DNA from 3 places in the Marinomonas sp. 63XJN7_9_ISO-PGPR-S23-217 genome. Region 1 is predicted to be linked to each of the others. Evidence: predicted binding sites of a transcription regulator. Region 1 holds the regulator's gene; each other region holds the start of a gene.

Region 1 (6,030 bases):
ACCACAACCACATGCGCTTCTTTTGGTGTTGTTTCACGCGTTCCGCCTTTTATCAACCAACTTTTAAGATGGAAGATGGGAAGTGTTTTGCCGCGAATAACGACCACTTGTTGACCATCTACAATGTTGGTTTTTTGTAGATTCAAGTGGAATATTTCATTCACGCTAACCAGCGGGAAAGCAAACGATTGATCTGCCAAAGTCACCATCAAGGTCGGCATAATCGCCAAAGTCAATGGTACCTTGATAATAAAACGCGATCCTTGCCCTAAAACGGATTTAATCTGTAGCGTGCCGTTTAGCTGGGAGATTTTCGTTTTCACAACGTCCATTCCCACACCACGACCCGATACATCTGTAATCTCAACCTTAGTTGAAAAGCCTGGGGCAAATATTAAATTAAATGCTTCTTCGTCTGATAATCTTTCAGCAGCGTCCGCATCCATCAAGCCTTTTTCTACGGCTTTTTTACGTAGCACATCAGGATCCATACCCGCACCATCGTCATCGATGGATAGTAGAATATGGTCGCCTTCCTGCTCAGCCGACAAAATAACATGGCCGACTCGCGGCTTACCTTTAGCTTCTCGAACATCAGGTGCTTCAACACCATGGTCAACAGAGTTTCTCACTAAGTGAACAAGTGGATCTGCGAGCGCTTCTACTAAGTTTTTATCTAGATCCGTTTCTTCCCCACGAAGTTCAAGATTCACCTCTTTCTTCAGGTTTCGAGCCAAATCACGCACCACACGAGGAAACTTACCGAATACCTTTTTAATAGGCTGCATTCGGGTCTTCATCACGGCGTTTTGCAAATCCCCCGTGACTACATCTAGGTTAGAAACCGCCTTACCCATGGACTCGTCTTCACTTTGCAAACCAAGACGAACCAGACGATTTCGTACTAAAACAAGCTCACCCACCATATTCATGATGTCATCAAGCCGTTTAGTATCCACTCGTACCGTTGCTTCTTGTGTTACTGGTACACCTGCAACTTTGTCTTTTGCCTGATGTGATGGCTGACTGTCTTCTGACTTAGGTACTCTTGGAGCTGGCTTAGGTTCCACTTTTGGCTCCACCTTTTTAGGTGCAGCTTTCGGTTTCGCTGTCTCTTCTTTCTTTGTACTAGCCGTATCAGTATTACCTTTAGGAGCACCCTTCTTACCATGAAGACTGTCTAGTAAGGATTCAAATTCATCTTCTGTGATCAAATCGGAATCAGCTGCGGAGGCACCTGACTCACTGGCAGCCTTCTTATCTTCTGAAGGCTTACTGCTGTCTTTTGCCTTAGCTTCTGTTTCCTTAGTCGTTTCCTGAACTTGATCAGAACTATCTAGGCCAGGTGCACTGCCCCCGTGCAATTGATCGAGTAGCTTTTCAAACTCGTCTTCTGTAATTTCATCTGATTCAGCAGACGATTCTTCTGATACATTTTCAGAAGCGTCACTGCTTTTGGCTTCCTTAGAACTATCAAGGCCAGGTGCTCCATTACCATGTAGCTTATCAAGCAGCTGATCAAACTCATCCTCGGTGATTTCATCAGAAGCATTATCTGAATTCACCTCAGCTTTAGTGGTTCCGCTGTCTGCTTTTTCTCCAGGAGTATCCTCACCACCTAGAGCATTAAGCAAAGATTCAAATTCATCGTCGGTAATATCAACAGGCTCTTCTGACTCATTCGCATCGGATGAGTCATCGATTAGCTCTTCTTCAACAACTTCGTCTTCCTCAATCGCCATGCTTTCATCAGACGAATCATCTTCTGGTTCCTCATCGGCATCAACACTACCTCCGGCTAACTCTTCAGCAGTGGGCGGTTTTGCATAGACACTAAGAGCCTGAATCAAATCAGGATCAGCACGCTCGGGCTCATTACCGGAGCGAACGGCTTCAAACATCTCATTGATTGCATCAAGAGCCTGTAGTACCACGTCCATTAAATCAGAGTTAATAGTACGCTGGCCATTACGCAAGATATCGAACACGTTTTCCGCATAATGACAACAATCGACCAATGCTGTTAACTGTAAAAACCCCGCCCCGCCTTTAACGGTATGGAAGCCCCTAAAGATAGCATTCAACAATTGCTTATCGTCCGGGTTTTGCTCTAGATCTACTAATTGTTCGGAAAGCTGTTCCAGGATCTCTCCAGCTTCTACCAAAAAATCCTGTAAAATTTCTTCATCGACCTCGAAACTCATCCTCAGCTCCCTTTAGAAACCAAGACTTGATAGCAAGTCGTCTACTTCGTCTTGACTATTCAGTACTTCTGGGTTGTTTTGTTTATTAATAGCTGGACCATGACCACGCGTGTCATCATGCTCGGCTTCGCTCTTGTCATGCTCCATTCCGGAGATACTATCAACTCGTCCTGCAACAGCAACGAGATGTACAAGACGTTCTTCTACATCTCGAATTAGATCATTCACTCTCGTAATTACTTGGCCAGTTAAGTCTTGATAACCTTGCTCTAAAAGAATTGTGTTAAGATTGGAATGCAAGGTCGTCGCACTGTCATCCGCATACTTTAAAAACACATCAATACGTTTGTATAATTCACGGAACTCTTGAGGCGATAAATCACGTTGAATTAAACGATTCCAGTCTTTTCGTAACTCTCTCGCTTGATTTTGCAGCTCACTCGCCACAGGAACACTTCCATCCACCATATCCATGGTCTTATTGGCCGCCGAACTTGTTAATTCAATAACATATTTCAAACGATCAGAGGCATCTGTAATTTTGGTATTACCTGATCCAGCATGCTCTTCACCAACCACCAAGTCCATTGAATCAACTTGAAAATCGCGAATTGCGTCATGGAGACTTCTTGTTAGCGTCCCGACTTCTTTATAGAAACTATTATGTCGAGCCTCGCTAAGCTCTTGAATAACCTTTATCGCACTACTAAAGTCACCGACTTCAATGTGATTCAAAAGATCAACAGCACCATCCTTCACTAGGGATTCAAAATCCCCCAAGCCTGATCCAAGTTTCTTTGACATCAAAAGCCCCTATTTAGCAGCATCTATTCGTTCGAATATTTTCTCAATCTTTTCCTTGAGTGCGACGGCAGTAAAAGGCTTAACAACATAACCGTTCACCCCGGCTTGAGCCGCAGCAATAATCTGATCACGTTTGGCTTCCGCTGTTACCATCAATACAGGAATACTTTTGAGTTTATCATCAGCCCTAACCGCTCGAAGCAATTCAATTCCAGTCATACCTGGCATGTTCCAGTCGGTTACTAGGAAGTCAATTGTCCCTGCTTGAAGAATCGGTAATGCCGTCGTTCCATCATCCGCTTCAACTGTATTGGTAAATCCCAAATCCCGTAACAAGTTTTTGATGATACGTCTCATTGTCGAGAAATCATCAACAATCAGGATCTTCATGTTTTTATCCAATGCAACCTCCACAACCCAAAGGTAGTATTTCACAATTCATAATTTAATCTCGCCAATCACTTAATCGAGCTCTTAATCTAAGAGCAGCCTGACTATGAATTTGACTGACTCTCGATTCACTAACACCTAGAACAGCGCCAATTTCTTTTAAATTCAATTCGTCATTATAATATAAAGATAAGACAAGTTTTTCTCTTTCTGGTAATTGATCAATTTCATTTGCTAATTGATCTTGAAACCCACTTTCCTCAGCCAATAAGTAAGGAGTGCCACTTGCTTCATCACTGAATGTATCCAGTACACCACCATCATCTGACTCCAACATTTCTTCATAGCTAAAAAGCTGTGTTGTCATCGATGAATGGATGATATCGTGATATTCCTCAATACTGATATTCATATGGGCTGCTACTTCCATATCGGAAACATCACGCCCAGCTTTAGCCTCCAGTTCTTTAATCGCGGCACTTACGGCTCGTCCATTGCGCCTTACCGAACGTGGAGCCCAGTCAGTTTTACGAATTTCATCCATGATAGAGCCACGAATCCGAATACCAGCATAGGTTTCAAAACTGGCCCCCTTATCAGACTCAAAACGTTTATAGGCCTCTATTAGCCCCATCATTCCGGCTTGTGTCAGATCATTTACATCCACAGTATTGGGTAAACGCGCTAACAAGTGATAAGCGATTTTTTTTACTAAATAGCCGTATTGCTCGACAATGGCATCAATCGATAATGTCGCTTTTCTAGTATAGGTGTCGTATCCGTTTTTGGTCTGCATAAAGATAAATCAGCAACCTTTTACTATTTGAGTCTGATGCACAGAATAACTGTACTACATAGTTCCATATCGCGCTCATCCAAATAACATAATTTTACTAACTACCATATCTTAGTGACCCATAGATCTGGCTGTAGTGCTCGGCGGTATAAACAGCTCGGCTGATTAAGTTATGCGCACGAGCAGGTTCTATGTCATCAGGAATTCTTTGTCCATCGGCGATGTAAACAACAGGTAAGCCCTCTTCGATAACCACGCTAATGGCTTCACCAAGAGACGCTGATTCGTCTAATTTACTTAATACACACCCGTCTAGCTGAACTTGAGAATACACATCAACGACAGACTTAAGCACCTGTCTTTGACTAGTACAAGGTAAAACTAACAATTTTTTCAAACTGGAACGCGCTCTTTTGATCATTAGCAATTGCCGCTCGAGGTTAGAATCTCTTGGATTCATACCTGCAGTGTCCACTAAAACTAAAGAATAATGAGCGTATTTAGCAAGTACTTCATTTAAATCAGAGTATTCATTCACCACTTCTACAGGAATATTTAAAATCCGGCCAAAGGTGCGTAACTGCTCATGAGCAGCAATCCGGTAAGTATCGGTTGTCACTAAGACTATGCTGTCTGAACCATATTTCAAAACATGCTGGGCCGCAATTTTACCAATGGAGGTTGTTTTTCCTACCCCTGTCGGCCCCATAAAAGCAATGCACCCTTTTAGCTCTGCCGAATTTGAACGCACTGGAATATAATCCGCAAGATGAGCAAGCAAACGATTCCAATCGTCCTCCCGACCTTTTAGGTCAATATCATCCAGCAAACGAGAGGTCACCAAATCAGACAAACCTAAACGCTTTAATTTTTCTCGGGCTTTCGCTTCAACTGAATTTTCTTTGGGCTGCGTTGCTGACTGCTGACGCTGTTGCTCCAACATTTCTTTGACACGGTGCAACTCCTGCTCCATGGCATGGAGCTGGTTATCGCTCCCTTTGTTCTGTTTTAGAGAGAGCGCCTCTTCCAACATCGGTTCGTCTTCATCATTTTCAATAGGTGGCATATCAAATGATGGGGATGATGCTCGGGGGCTATTAGTATCGGTTGGAGTTTGTTGCTTTGCCCTTTCTATACGTTCAAAATACTCAGCTGACGGGTCTTGATAAGCCTCTTTTCGTCGCTCTTTAGAGGGCCTATATGTTGATGTTGAAGGCTTTTTTTGCACCATACTAGAAGGCAAAGAGCAATCATAGTCCAACGCAATGACGATCTCTATCTCACCAGTAGGGAGGCGTTGATTCGATAAAATAACCGCATCAGGGCCCACAGCGTCACGGACTTTCCGTATCGCTTGGCGCATGTCGGGAGCTCGAAACCGCCTAATTTGCATGTATAATTGAATCCTTCTAGTGTATTTAACCTTACAAATCCATAGCTTACCCGAAAGACTTTGATAAATATAGAGACTAATTGATCACAATTGCTACAGACTATTGACCAATCACACCAACAACAGTAATTCGCTTATGATCTGGCACTTCTTGGTAAGACAGAACAGACATATTCACCATACCATAACGCATAAAACGGGCTAGCATTGGCCTGATTGGTGCTGACACTATCAGTATAGGAGTATTTCCCATTGCTTCCTGCTGTTCTGCAGACTGTTTAAGGGAAGCTTGTAATTGTTCGGCCATTTTCGGCTCTAAAATAAGCGCTTCTTCATTCTTAATACCTGATTGCTGACTCTGCTGAACCGTTTGCATCAGCATTTTTTCTAATTGAGGATCAAGCGTTAGCACAGGAATTTCTTCTACCCCATCTGCCAAAGTT
Region 2 (6,030 bases), 2.4 Mb from region 1:
AGAGAAAGATACTCCTCCGTTGGTGCGGTGTCAGTCCATTGTTCCTCATTTTGCATGCTTTACACCCTTGTACTGGATCACACCTTGACGGGTTTTAGTTGTCTTAAAAAGCTCATTTTGCATGGCTGTATGAAGATTCTCAATCAACTCAAGCGCACGCTGATGGGCTTGAGCAAATCCCTTAATAGTCTGATTAACGCCTGCATCATTCGAAGGCTGGATTGATCGTATAAACTCATCATGTTTCTCGCAAAACTGTAAAATACTATCAACATCCTGGCGTTGAACACTTACTTCTAGCTCATCCGTCAATTCGACAAGATAGGCTTTATCCAGCATTAAGCAATACCCACACGAGCTTCTACTTTATCAGCATAGGCTTTTTGTTTATCTGCCTCTGAGATTTGATCCCAGGCACCTTTGATTTGTAGCAACAAATCCATTACATGATCAATAATAGCGATATCTCGCGTTGCGCTAGCTTCGTTGATTTTTACCGTCATATAGTCATACAAAGACTCTAAATTATCGACAAGTTCTGGGTTCCTATCACGATCCAAGGCATCGCGAAGCCCATTAATAATTTCAACGGCATTGGTCAAGGCAGAGGCTTTACCCTGTAAATCACCTCGCTCTATAAACCCTTTGCCGAGTGCCAAACGCTCTAAAGCACCTTGCATCAAGAGCTGAATGACTCGATGAGGATCAGCTGATGCCAAATCAGACTTCAAAGAGTCTTGTCTATAAGCATGAATCCCTTTTTTCTCGTACATAAACAACCCCATTTATTACAGTTTAAACGTTACTTCATTTTTTCAAGTGCATTATTTAGATAGTTCCCTTGTGCTTTCATCTCAGAAAGCCGAGAATCTAAATGTGTAAATTTATCTCGTAATGATGACTCATAACTCTTCATTCGGCGTTCAAAGTTCTTCATTGTTTCTTCAGTATCATCTTTCGACTTTTCGATAGAGTTCTTTAACGTGGTATTCATTCCATCTATACCGGTATAGTTATCCAGCACTTTTTCAAGATGTTTTGCTAAGCCACCATTACCCGTAAACAAACCAGGAAGCTCGTCATAACTTGTGGACATGACTTTATCGAGCTTATTTTGATCGAGACTTAATGTGCCGTCGTTGTCAATTTTCACACCTAAGTCAAAAATATTGTTCAACTTACCAGGACCAGCATGGGTCATCATTAAACTGTTAGTTAAAGAAGACTGTAAATTTCGAATCATGCTATTGCTATTTAGCACAGCCCCCTTGGCAGTACTCTTTTTTAAGACACCAATTAATTCATTGTATGACGAGACAAAACCCTGAATAGTGTCTTTAACGGATTTCTCATCCTGCGTAACATCCACTTTGGTCGGTTTATCTGTTAACGCCAATGCATCGATGGTTAAACCGGACACAGCCTTATCAAATTTATTACTATCATTGCGGATTTGAATGCCATCTACCGTGATCATTGCATCTCGGGCTTGATCCCCTTGCAGCATGACCATGCCAGCGGATAAACCTGAGGTAGACACACTGTCCAATGACAAACCATCCGAATTAACAGGAGGTTTTTCTAAGGTGTCTTTACCATCTTTTGTTAGCGTATCTGAAATCGGTAGTTTGCCAAGCGGTGCCTTAGTATTGGTAATACTGATAGAGTTATTATCGCCTTCTTTATCTGACGTAACGGTAAAAAATAAATGACCTTTTCCGTCATCAATGATGTTGGCAGAGACACCAAAATTATCTTTAGCGTTATCAATTTTCTTTCTTAACTGAGCTAGAGTAGTCCCTGGATCCACATCCACTGAGAATGAGTCTTTACCAGCACTAAAGGTTAACTTTCCACCACGGGCTGTAACCACATCGCTCTCTGAATGAAATATATTGGGTTTAGAAATGACTCGGCTGCCTTTCGCCGTTTGATTCACACTGATTTCATAAGAAGAGTTTGAGGCTGTCGGGCCAGCGGTGACATCCAATACTTTTTTGTCTTCAGGCTGATCTATCTGTGTATTACGCCCTTCAAAACTCTCTCTATTATTCAGTTTTTCCACTGATGATTTGAATTTGTCTATCGATGCACCGACCGTTCCAAGAGCAGATAATTTAGCATCATATCTGTGGATTTGATCCTGATACAGTTTCACCTTTGGGTCTTTTTGAGCACTCACCATTTTTTTGACGAGAGAGTCTAAATCTAGACCCGATCCCATACCCAATGAGCCAACTGGCATATCCACTCTCCTGATGCATTACAAATTACTAAATATATCAAATCATACTTTGCTGTTGACAATGGTACCTTTGATGTCACGTAGCTGACTAATAATATCATCAATCCGCTTCGACATTTTTATAAACTCTTCCGAAGGAATTTGACGAACAACATCCCCCGTGGTTTGGTCGATCACCTTGACGATTTTTTCATTACTGTCTTTGCTCATTTCAAACGATAGATGAAAATTCAACTGAGCCATCTTAGTGTTCATTTGTTTTACTTGATTTGGCTCTATCTTGTCTGAAAAGGTTTGTTCTTTCGAATCTTCTTTATTTGTTTTATTGGTATCGGACAAAGTCTGGACAACTTTAGCCTCTGACTGATTCCGTACATGAAAATTATCAGAATTACGCTGTTCGGGCCTTATCGGTAATGAACTTAACGTATGTTTAGAAATATCACTTGAACTGATCGACATAGTCTGAACCTCTCATAACACATAGAAAGCTGAGGTAGCCCCTCAGCTTTCTATAATGTGAAATTATCTCAATAGAGACAGCGCTGTTTGCGGGCGCTGATTTGCTTGAGATAAGATAGACGAACTAGCCTGTTGCAAAATCTGTGCACTTGTTAACGCTGCGGTTTCCTTCGCGAAATCCGTATCTTCAATACGGGCACGCGCAGCGGTCACATTCTCAGTGATGTTGCTTAGGTTATTAACCGTTGACGAGAAACGGTTCTGTATTGCACCCAATTCCGCACGCTTAGAATCCACTGCAGAAATCATCGTATCAATGACGGAAACCATACTTTGCGCATTCGTCATGGACGTAACCGATGCCGTAGTGATGCTAACTTGGGAAGAGGCCTGACTTGACAGACCTGACATAGTAAAGCCACCATTCCCAGCAAAGTCAATAGACCCAGTGGCACCAGCATTCTTCATATTAAAACTGATCGTTTGATTGGAATCAGCACCTACCTGAAAGACACCATCGTAAGTGCCATCTAATAAGCTTCTTCCACCGAATGTAGTGTCTGATGCGACCCGGTTAATCTCCTTTGATAGCTGTCCCACCTCTTGTTGAATGGCTTTCCTATCTTCATCGGTATTTGAACCGTTAGAGGCTTGCAATGACAAAGTACGTATACGCTGGAGCATATTAGTCGTTTCATCCAATGCCCCTTCTGCTGTTTGCGCGACAGAAATACCATCATTCGCGTTTCGCACAGACTGGTTCAAACCATTAACTTGAGCGCTTAAACGGTTAGAAACTTGTAAACCTGCGGCATCATCTGCTGCCGAATTAATACGCTTCCCCGAAGACAAACGCTGGAAAGCAACATCTAGCGTGCTGCCTGATTTCATCAACTGACGTTGAGCATTCAGAGATGAAATATTCGTGTTTACATAAAGAGCCATAAATAGCCTCCTAAAGTTTTCGACAATTCCTGCAAAAAAGCAGTACTCGTCCTTAATATCGACGAGAACATCAATAACTTTACTATTTCATGGCATTTATTTACCTCATACAGGCAAAACCCTTCACCCTAATAGGCAAAAATATTCCCAACTGATTGATATAGATAAACTTTGTATTTACTCCCTTATTAATAAAACCGTCTAAATAATGTAAATTTTAAGCAGTAACAAGATCGCTAGCATTACAAAAAAGCTCAACGGAAAGTCCGTCTTCAACTCCCCTTTCTTAAACGAAAAGGAGCAATAATCGCATGTTGCCAATACGTCCAACATCGATAGGCAGACACATCTCTATAAATCGAAATAACAGGCACGACAAAGTAAAGACGAGCGAAAAACTCATCTGGCTGACAGCAAACAGATGTTATAAAGACCGGACACCGTCAAGCCGACAGAAAAATATCCGCCGAACACGCCAGACACAAAAACGCTGAAAGCATCTTAATTAGCCCCACTCAATCACTCGTTATCAAATACAAACCTCCTGAAAACACAAATTTTAGGCACAAAAAAGCCAGATGAAGCACTTTCATCTGGCTAAAAGCCGCTTTTCCCAAGAGAATAGAAGCCGCTTGAAATAAATTTAATAGAAGAAAAAGCAGCACATAGGTACTACTTTTTACTCGCTATTTAATGCTAATTAACGACCACCCAATAGGGACAACGCCGCTTGAGGACGTTGATTAGCCTGAGAAAGAATACTGCTACTAGCTTGCTGAAGGATTTGAGCACTGGTCAAAGCAGCCGTTTCTTTTGCGAAGTCAGTATCTTTAATACGTGCACGTGCAGCTGTTACGTTTTCAGTAATATTGCTCAAGTTATTCACAGTAGAGGAAAATCGGTTTTGTACCGCACCCAACTCAGCACGCTTAGAGTCTACTGCCGAAATCATAGTATCAATAACCTTGATCATACTTTGCGCATTACTCATAGTGGTAATTGATGCGGTATCTTTAGAGACCTGAGGTGTTGCTGCACCACTAGATAACCCAGACATGGTAAAACCACCATTTCCTGAATAATCAATGGAATTCGCATTACCACCAGATTCCAGCGTAAAACTAATGGTTTGGTTAGAGTCAGCACCAACCTGAAAGACGCCAGCGTAAGTACCATTAAGCAGGTTACGTCCACCAAAGGTCGTCGTACTGGCAACACGGTTAATCTCTTTAGAAAGCTGCCCCATTTCCTGTTGCATTGCGACACGATCTTCAGCCGAGTTTGAACCGTTGGCAGATTGAATGGATAGAGTACGCATACGCTGCAGCATGTTGGTTGTTTCGTTCAACGCACCTTCAGCCGTTTGAGCAACAGAAATACCATCATTCGCATTTCGTACTGACTGGTTCAGGCCATTCACCTGAGACGTCAAACGGTCACTGATCTGTAAGCCCGCAGCATCATCGGCAGCACTGTTAATACGGTAACCAGAAGATAGACGCTGGTAAGCAGTATCCAATGCTTTACCCGACTTCATTAACTGGTTCTGAGCATTTAAAGAAGAAGTATTTGTGTTTACATATAAAGCCATTTTGCTTTCTCCTAAATAATAAAAAAAGAGAGATAACGCTGTAAAATCAACTTGGCATCCACATATACAGCGATCTACCAAATGCTCGTTTGAATTGTGTTATCAAACTCCATATACCCTTTATCGACACTCTATTTTCAATCTTTAACCTTTTTTTCTATTTTTTCTATTTTTTCTCCAAGCCCTTTACACTAAAGGCAGTAAAGACAAGGAAGTCAGTAGAATGCGCACAACCGTGTACAAAAAGTAAGCACTCTAGTCTTATTTGTAATCTACTACAAATAATCCGTCATTAGCAAAAATACTCATGACAAAAACAGACTGTCGTGATACGACACATTAAGGGCACTTGCTAGAGGAGGATGTGTTAAGAAAGGTAATTAATAAACTGGATTCCCAAAGACTGAGGGGAAATGTCTTTGACAATTTTAGTACTCTCCTGAGAGTAGCCTGGCTTACTCAGATCAATATCCGATACTGTAATAAAGCTCTTATGAGTCAGGCTATATACTTGACGAACTAAAGCGGGCTCCAAAGAAGCACTTAAGGTCAACACAAACCCGACACGACCATTCGACAGCACGATGCAAGACCCCACCGGAATTCTTCCAATGCTTTTCAGAAAAACCCCTAAGAGGGATTTATCAAATGCCAATCCAGCCTCTTTTACTAATTGCCGACGCGCTCTTAGTGGCCCCATGGACTGTTTGTGAACTTGCTCTGAGGTTAAGGCATCATAGGCATCGATAATACCAGCTATTTTCCCATACACAGAGATTTCTTGATC
Region 3 (6,030 bases), 2.4 Mb from region 1:
TGTGTTATCAAAAATCGGCACTTTTTTTTAAGTTTTAATTAAATTATCATAAAATGAGAATTTAATTGGTTGTTTGTGGTGTTTTTTCGCTTTTTTAGCGGTGTAAAATAAGACTCTTATGTGGTATCAAAGTCCATTTTGATGAGTAAGAAATTGCTCAGGGCGAGTTACAAATTAAATGAGAGTATTACCGACGCTGCTTGTTAGACGGCTTCTTTTGGTATGTGATGATTGGCGCGTTTTGTGAGTGAGGCGAAGCGCACTCAATGTTTGTGATGGCAGCTCTCCAAATAGTCGCTTGTAGTCGCAAGTAAATTGAGAAAGATGCCAAAAACCCCATTGCGATGCAATGTTACAAATATTGTCATGGGGGTCATTTAGCATGCTTCGTCTAACGGCATTGAGTCGTATGTTTTTTAAAAAAGTAGCAGGACTTTGACCTGTTACTCTTAAAAAACAGTTCTGTAGTGCCCGACGAGAAGTGTATGTGATCTTGCAAAGTTCATCGACGTTTAGGGGCGTCTCCGGGTGTTCCAAAACAATTTTTCTAGCCTGACACACTATTTGCTGTGCTTTTTGTCGCGAGATGTTTCTTTTTTCAGGACTTTTTTCTTGTGCCTGAAAAAGTAGCATTACCAGCTCTCGTATGTCACTTTTAAATTGCTTAATGGCGGCAGGTTGATTAAACAATAACGAATGTTGGTTCATATTAGAGAGTATCGAATTAAACTCATGCTTGAAACCTTGAACAAGAGTTTTGTTGGTGAGTGCTCCAACTTTAGGGTAGGGGTTGTCTGTTAAGTCAGAGAGAAGTTCCTCGGGCACACTAACGACCAGTAAGCTACAGTTCTCTGGCGTTTGTAGCATCAGCTCTTCTTGAAAACCACACCAAGATACATCATCTTTTTGTATGGGCTTTCCCAGCCAACGGGCCTCACTGTCGAGTTGATTAAATACTGAAAAGCTTAGTGAGTTTTTTCTGGATTCACCATACTGAAAAACGGATCTCGATAGACTTTCTTCGTAAATTTGTATGCCTTCCAGCCAAAGTTCTTTAAGAGAGCCTTCAAACCGGCCTGTCGAAAGTTGTTCATAATTGAGATGGCACTCTCTTAGGATCTGGCTGTGTGCTGTTATTTCATGAATACCTGATTCACTACGAAAGCCGTTAGTAAGATGTTCCGCCACCATAGACATTACCTCTTTTTCATCACTATATTGTGTTGCTGTGTAAACGAAGCAAAATACAGGCCAATGGCTTCTATAAGGGAAGATGATGAGCATGTAAGGAAGTATGTTTTTTGGTCTGACAGACAAGGCTAAACGATGAAGATGAAAGGGAGGTGGATAAACCACTATATTCTAGATAGTTGTTTAATCATTGGTTTTACTGGGGTTTTGAAGTTAAAAAAATAAGATTTTTGTGGTTTTTGAAAAGTGGTTTAGTATTTAAAAGTTACCACGTTCTCATATTTTGAGAAATTTATGTTTGCTTTGATCTGGGTCAATGTTGTTTGTTTTTTGTGCAGGTTTTCCAGCATATGCTTTATAAAAGGGCACTTTCGTTTCTTTTTTACCCATTTTTAGGTGCACTTTATCACATTGTTAAATAGGTGATTTTGTAGGTAGGCTGCAATGTTTAGGCGCGGCCTAAAGTGTGCTTACTGCTGACAGGTTGGGTTGAGCCTCGTGCTGTGTACACTTTATTTTTACTGTTGTGTCCTTGCAATAGCTCGAAAAGGTGTTTGTTACGTTTTTGGAGAGTGTGAAGGATACGGGCGTTAGTTTGGTTTTTTGTTTTACAAGTCGTTAGCAGAGTCTCGCATTCAGAGATCAATAAACGTGTATCATCCATAGAGCTGTCTTGGTTTTTAAGCCAAGTCTTAAAGTCGTCTTCGAGAGGATTGTCTCTGTCCAAAATGTCAAATTTAATCAGAATATTGAGTCGACGTTCGTTCAACATGCTCATTTCATCGAGCAGTGTTCTTTTCTGTTCTGCTATTTGAACGATTTTTTGGTTGTCTAATTGACCAAATGCTGAGCGCTCATTATCCAAAAGCGTTACAAGCTCCGTAAGGATTTCTTTGCTTCTGGTAAAAACCGGTTCGATAGGGATCATAAAACTGACCGAGTTAGACTATAAGAGAGCCTTATAGTCTAGAACAATGAATCCATAGAAGCCATGTTATGAGCAAGCTTCTGGGTATCTATTTTATAATTGCCAGAGGCTAGATCGTTTTTGATACGGTCTACCTTCTCCTGATCAATTTCTGGCATACTATTGATGCGAGACTCCTGATGTTTCAGTGTTTTTGCTGTGCCACTGAGCTTAACCGTATCCGCAGCCATTAAGCTACTAGAGCCAGGGTTCGATGAGGTATCAACAGAGTGTTTGCTCGCATCGTCCTTGGTCGCACGCTCGCTTTTCGTGACGTTGCTTTGATTGGATAACCCTGTAAAGTGTATTGCCATGGGGGTTTACCGCCTTAAATAATTTATCTGTCTCTGTTAACGACCGTTGCCCGTAAAACTTTAGTTAAACTTCGCGTAAATGTCGATATAAAAAAACCAAATCAGACTAAAGAATGCTCAGTAGTTTACAAGAACCTCACTGTCCGTTACAACTTTTGCATATATTATTCTACCTGAACTGGTATTTTTAACTCGTATTTGTTGGCCTTCAACACCATCTTGTAGAGCGATGCCGTTCATTTTAACCACAATGTTGCCGCTCTGGGCTGTGATGAGGATTTGATTGCCTTTTTTTATGAGGGTGGGCTTTTGGGTAACATCATCGGAAATAAAGGTGTTAATGCGTAAGTTTCGGGAGGCAACAAGGCCATAAGGCGGATCTTGGGGGGTATATACTTGGCCTCTTAAATTCGTTAAATCTACATTGCCTATGCCAATGTTTTGCTTGGTAAAAGCTTGCCCTCTATTAATGGGTTCGAGTGTTTTAAAAGCCGGTATTAAAATGCTCTGGGTGACAGGGAGGTAAGACTTCCACATCGGATTGTTACAACTAATAGAGTAGGTGGTGCGTTTTGAAGCGCTGGGGCGCTGATTTTTTATTTGGATGTGTTTGTCTTTGCAAGTTGGCAGGTAACTAAGCGAGATTTTATTGTTAAGGGTAATGGACACCGACGCATCAGGGTAAATACCTGATAAGCGAGGAATCTCAACATTATTGATGTAGTTTTGGACTTGGTCTTCTATTGACGAAGCAAACGTGGTGCTGGCCTGAAGGCAAAAGAAGGCTAGCAGTAGCCTTGTTAGTCGCATGGTTTACTCTCTTAGTTACTAGTGGGGACATTCCCAGCTAGCGCATTTAGTACATTGAGTTACTATAAGGTATTAGTAAAATAGCAAAAATCACTCTATCATTGACAATATATTTTAATATTAATTAGTTTCAGTGAATACTGAATTTACGAATACACATAGGAGGCTTTATGGCCAGTGTTCTCGATAGCGTTAATCAGCGTACCCAACTTGTTGGGGAGAACCGCCTGGAATTGCTGCTCTTTCGCTTAAATGGCAAGCAAATATATGGCATTAACGTGTTTAAAGTGAAAGAAGTATTGCAGTGTCCTAAGCTAACTTCCATGCCTCACAGTAGTCCTGTTGTGCGAGGTGTGGCTCATATTCGTGGCGGAACCATTCCCATTTTAGATTTGGGGCTTGCGACAGGCGCCAGTCCGATTGAAAACATTGCCCAATGTTTTGTCATCATTACTGAATATAACCGTCGTATTCAAGGGTTCTTGGTGCGTGGCGTTGAACGTATTGTCAATATGAACTGGAGCGATATTCAGCCACCGCCAAAAGGCTTGTCCAACGACAACTACCTAACGGCAGTTTGCCAAGTCGACAAAGAAATGGTTGAAATTATTGATGTAGAGCAGATTTTGTCTGAAGTGGCGCCAACTCGTCAGGATATTTCGGATGGTATCATCAATGTGGGCATCCAAAATAGTGCTAAGCAGCATCATATTTTGATTGTGGATGACTCCTCTGTTGCCCGTAAGCAGATTAAGCGCTGTATGGAGCAAGTGGGTTTTGCGACAACGGTTTTGAATGATGGTCGTGAAGCCCTTAATTATCTGCAAGGTTTAGTAGCGGATGGGGCGGATGTTACCAAAGAGTTTGCAATGGTTATCTCTGATATTGAGATGCCTGAGATGGATGGTTATACCTTAACCACGGCCATTCGTAATGACAGTCGGTTACAAGATTTATTTATTCTACTTCATACATCGTTAAGTGGTGTGTTTAATGAGGCCATGGTAAAAAAAGTTGGAGCAGATGGCTTTTTGGCTAAGTTTCAACCAGATGAGCTAGCACGCTTAGCAATCGAAACAGTAAAGATACAATCCGATGATTGAGTGTAAGCGTGATGTGGTTTTGATGATATTTAGCGCTGTGTCTGATCCTTTTAGCTGCTGTTTTAGGAGTTCTAATGCTCAGTAGTACGAATGCAATAACACCAAACGGCTATTTAAGGTTTCGAGATTTTCTTCAAAAAGTATGTGGCATTTCATTAAGTGATAATAAACAGTACTTAGTGGCAAGTCGGTTAGGGAAGATCTTAGAAAGAGAAAATTTTAATAAAATAGAGCAGTTAGTTGATGTTCTTGAACGTGCCGGAAATGCAAAATTAAAAGAAGAAGTGATTAATGCGATGACGACCAATGAAACCTTATGGTTTCGTGACTCCCATCCTTTTAAGATCCTGAGAGAGAAAATTTTACCTGAAATGACCAAGTCGCCTCTGAAAATTTGGTCGGCTGCTTCTTCTACAGGGCAAGAGCCTTACTCTATTAGTATGGTGATAGAAGAGTTCAAAGCTTCACGCCCTGGTGTGTTAAGGCCTGGCGAAAAAATTATTGCGACCGACATTTGTACCAATATTTTGCAGCATGCTAAACAAGGTGAGTATGATAGCCTAGCCATTGCTCGTGGGTTAGGCGATGACATGCAGCGTAAGTATTTCGATAAAATTAATAATACCACATGGAAGGTGAAGCCTTCTTTGAGCGTGCGTATCGATTTTCGCTACCTGAATCTGATTGATTCATTTTCAGGACTTGGTAAGTTTGATGTCATCTTTTGTCGTAATGTACTGATCTATTTTACCGCAGATTTGAAGTTGGATATCTTGAAGCGAATGCATGCCGCTTTGAATCCTGGTGGTTACTTGTTTCTTGGAGGGTCTGAAGCCTTAAGTGGTTTATCCGACTTGTTTGAGATTGTTCAATGTCATCCAGGGATTGTCTATAAGGCAAAATAACAAACAATTAACAAGGCTTCTTTGTCGCTATTTTGCCGATAAGAGGCGGTGTGTCGCGTATATCCCCTTTATTGAAAACGATCTTTTCGAAGGCCCTTCTTGCTATTATGCCAAGAAGGGCCTTTTGTATTCGTGCCCTTTTTCCTCTTTGCTTTGACTCGCCGTTATGGGGGATGTCATGTTGCCGCTTTTTGCCGATAATAAATAAAAAGCTCATAAGAATTTGATTTTAAAGTGTTTTTTATTTTGGCACTATTATTGCTTTTTGATTTGTACGTTTGATCATTGTATGAAGAGAGAAGTATGGCTATATCATTTGAACAAGCATTTGCAGGGCATGACAAAATGCTGGAGTTTCGCAGTGCTCGCGCCGCTGTATTGGCAAACAACATCGCCAATGCGGATACGCCAAACTACAAAGCCAGAGACATTACCTTCGACTCCATGTTTAACAATGAGAAAAACAAACTGTATTTAGCGGTAGATAATAAGCGACATATAAATGGTGTGAGTGAATTTGGTGATGGCGATGATGGCCTTTTGTATCGTAACCCAAGTCAGCCCTCTTTAGATGGTAATACGGTTGATATGCAAAGAGAAAAAGCAGAATACGCTAAGAATTCTCTGCAGTTTGATACCAGTTTTATGTTTTTGGATAGAAAAATCAGTGGTATGAAAAAAGCACTTAGCGGGAACTAATCAGTATGTCTTTAGGTAATATTTTTAATATCGCAGGGTCT

Evidence for each region. Region 1 encodes FliA, which starts transcription of late flagellar genes. Its sites were predicted from a motif close to CTAAAGTTNNNNNNNNNNCNGCCGATA; they were not measured.
Region 2: a site for FliA is predicted at 3,709-3,735, ahead of AC0VYI_RS20180 (flagellin N-terminal helical domain-containing protein). Genes of this name have one in related genera too.
Region 3: a site for FliA is predicted at 2,510-2,536, ahead of flgM (flagellar biosynthesis anti-sigma factor FlgM). Genes of this name have one in related genera too.

What each region holds. Positions count from the first base shown of each region.
Region 1 is NZ_CM149678.1:1,252,069-1,258,098, reverse strand. It holds gene AC0VYI_RS05800 (chemotaxis protein CheA) at 1-2,204, opposite strand, end outside; gene AC0VYI_RS05795 (protein phosphatase CheZ) at 2,217-3,008, opposite strand; gene AC0VYI_RS05790 (chemotaxis response regulator CheY) at 3,018-3,398, opposite strand; gene AC0VYI_RS05785 (RNA polymerase sigma factor FliA) at 3,454-4,194, opposite strand; gene flhF (flagellar biosynthesis protein FlhF) at 4,292-5,557, opposite strand; gene flhA (flagellar biosynthesis protein FlhA) at 5,688-6,030, opposite strand, start outside.
Region 2 is NZ_CM149678.1:4,303,235-4,309,264, forward strand. It holds gene AC0VYI_RS20155 (motility associated factor glycosyltransferase family protein) at 1-56, opposite strand, end outside; gene AC0VYI_RS20160 (hypothetical protein) at 46-339, opposite strand; gene fliS (flagellar export chaperone FliS) at 339-773, opposite strand; gene fliD (flagellar filament capping protein FliD) at 803-2,245, opposite strand; gene AC0VYI_RS20175 (flagellar protein FlaG) at 2,288-2,707, opposite strand; gene AC0VYI_RS20180 (flagellin N-terminal helical domain-containing protein) at 2,771-3,652, opposite strand; gene AC0VYI_RS20185 (flagellin N-terminal helical domain-containing protein) at 4,353-5,243, opposite strand; gene AC0VYI_RS20190 (HD-GYP domain-containing protein) at 5,611-6,030, opposite strand, start outside.
Region 3 is NZ_CM149678.1:4,321,605-4,327,634, reverse strand. It holds gene AC0VYI_RS20275 (helix-turn-helix domain-containing protein) at 175-1,191, opposite strand; gene AC0VYI_RS20270 (flagella synthesis protein FlgN) at 1,640-2,119, opposite strand; gene flgM (flagellar biosynthesis anti-sigma factor FlgM) at 2,158-2,472, opposite strand; gene flgA (flagellar basal body P-ring formation chaperone FlgA) at 2,590-3,282, opposite strand; gene AC0VYI_RS20255 (chemotaxis protein CheV) at 3,453-4,385, shown strand; gene AC0VYI_RS20250 (CheR family methyltransferase) at 4,460-5,290, shown strand; gene flgB (flagellar basal body rod protein FlgB) at 5,594-5,989, shown strand; gene flgC (flagellar basal body rod protein FlgC) at 5,995-6,030, shown strand, end outside.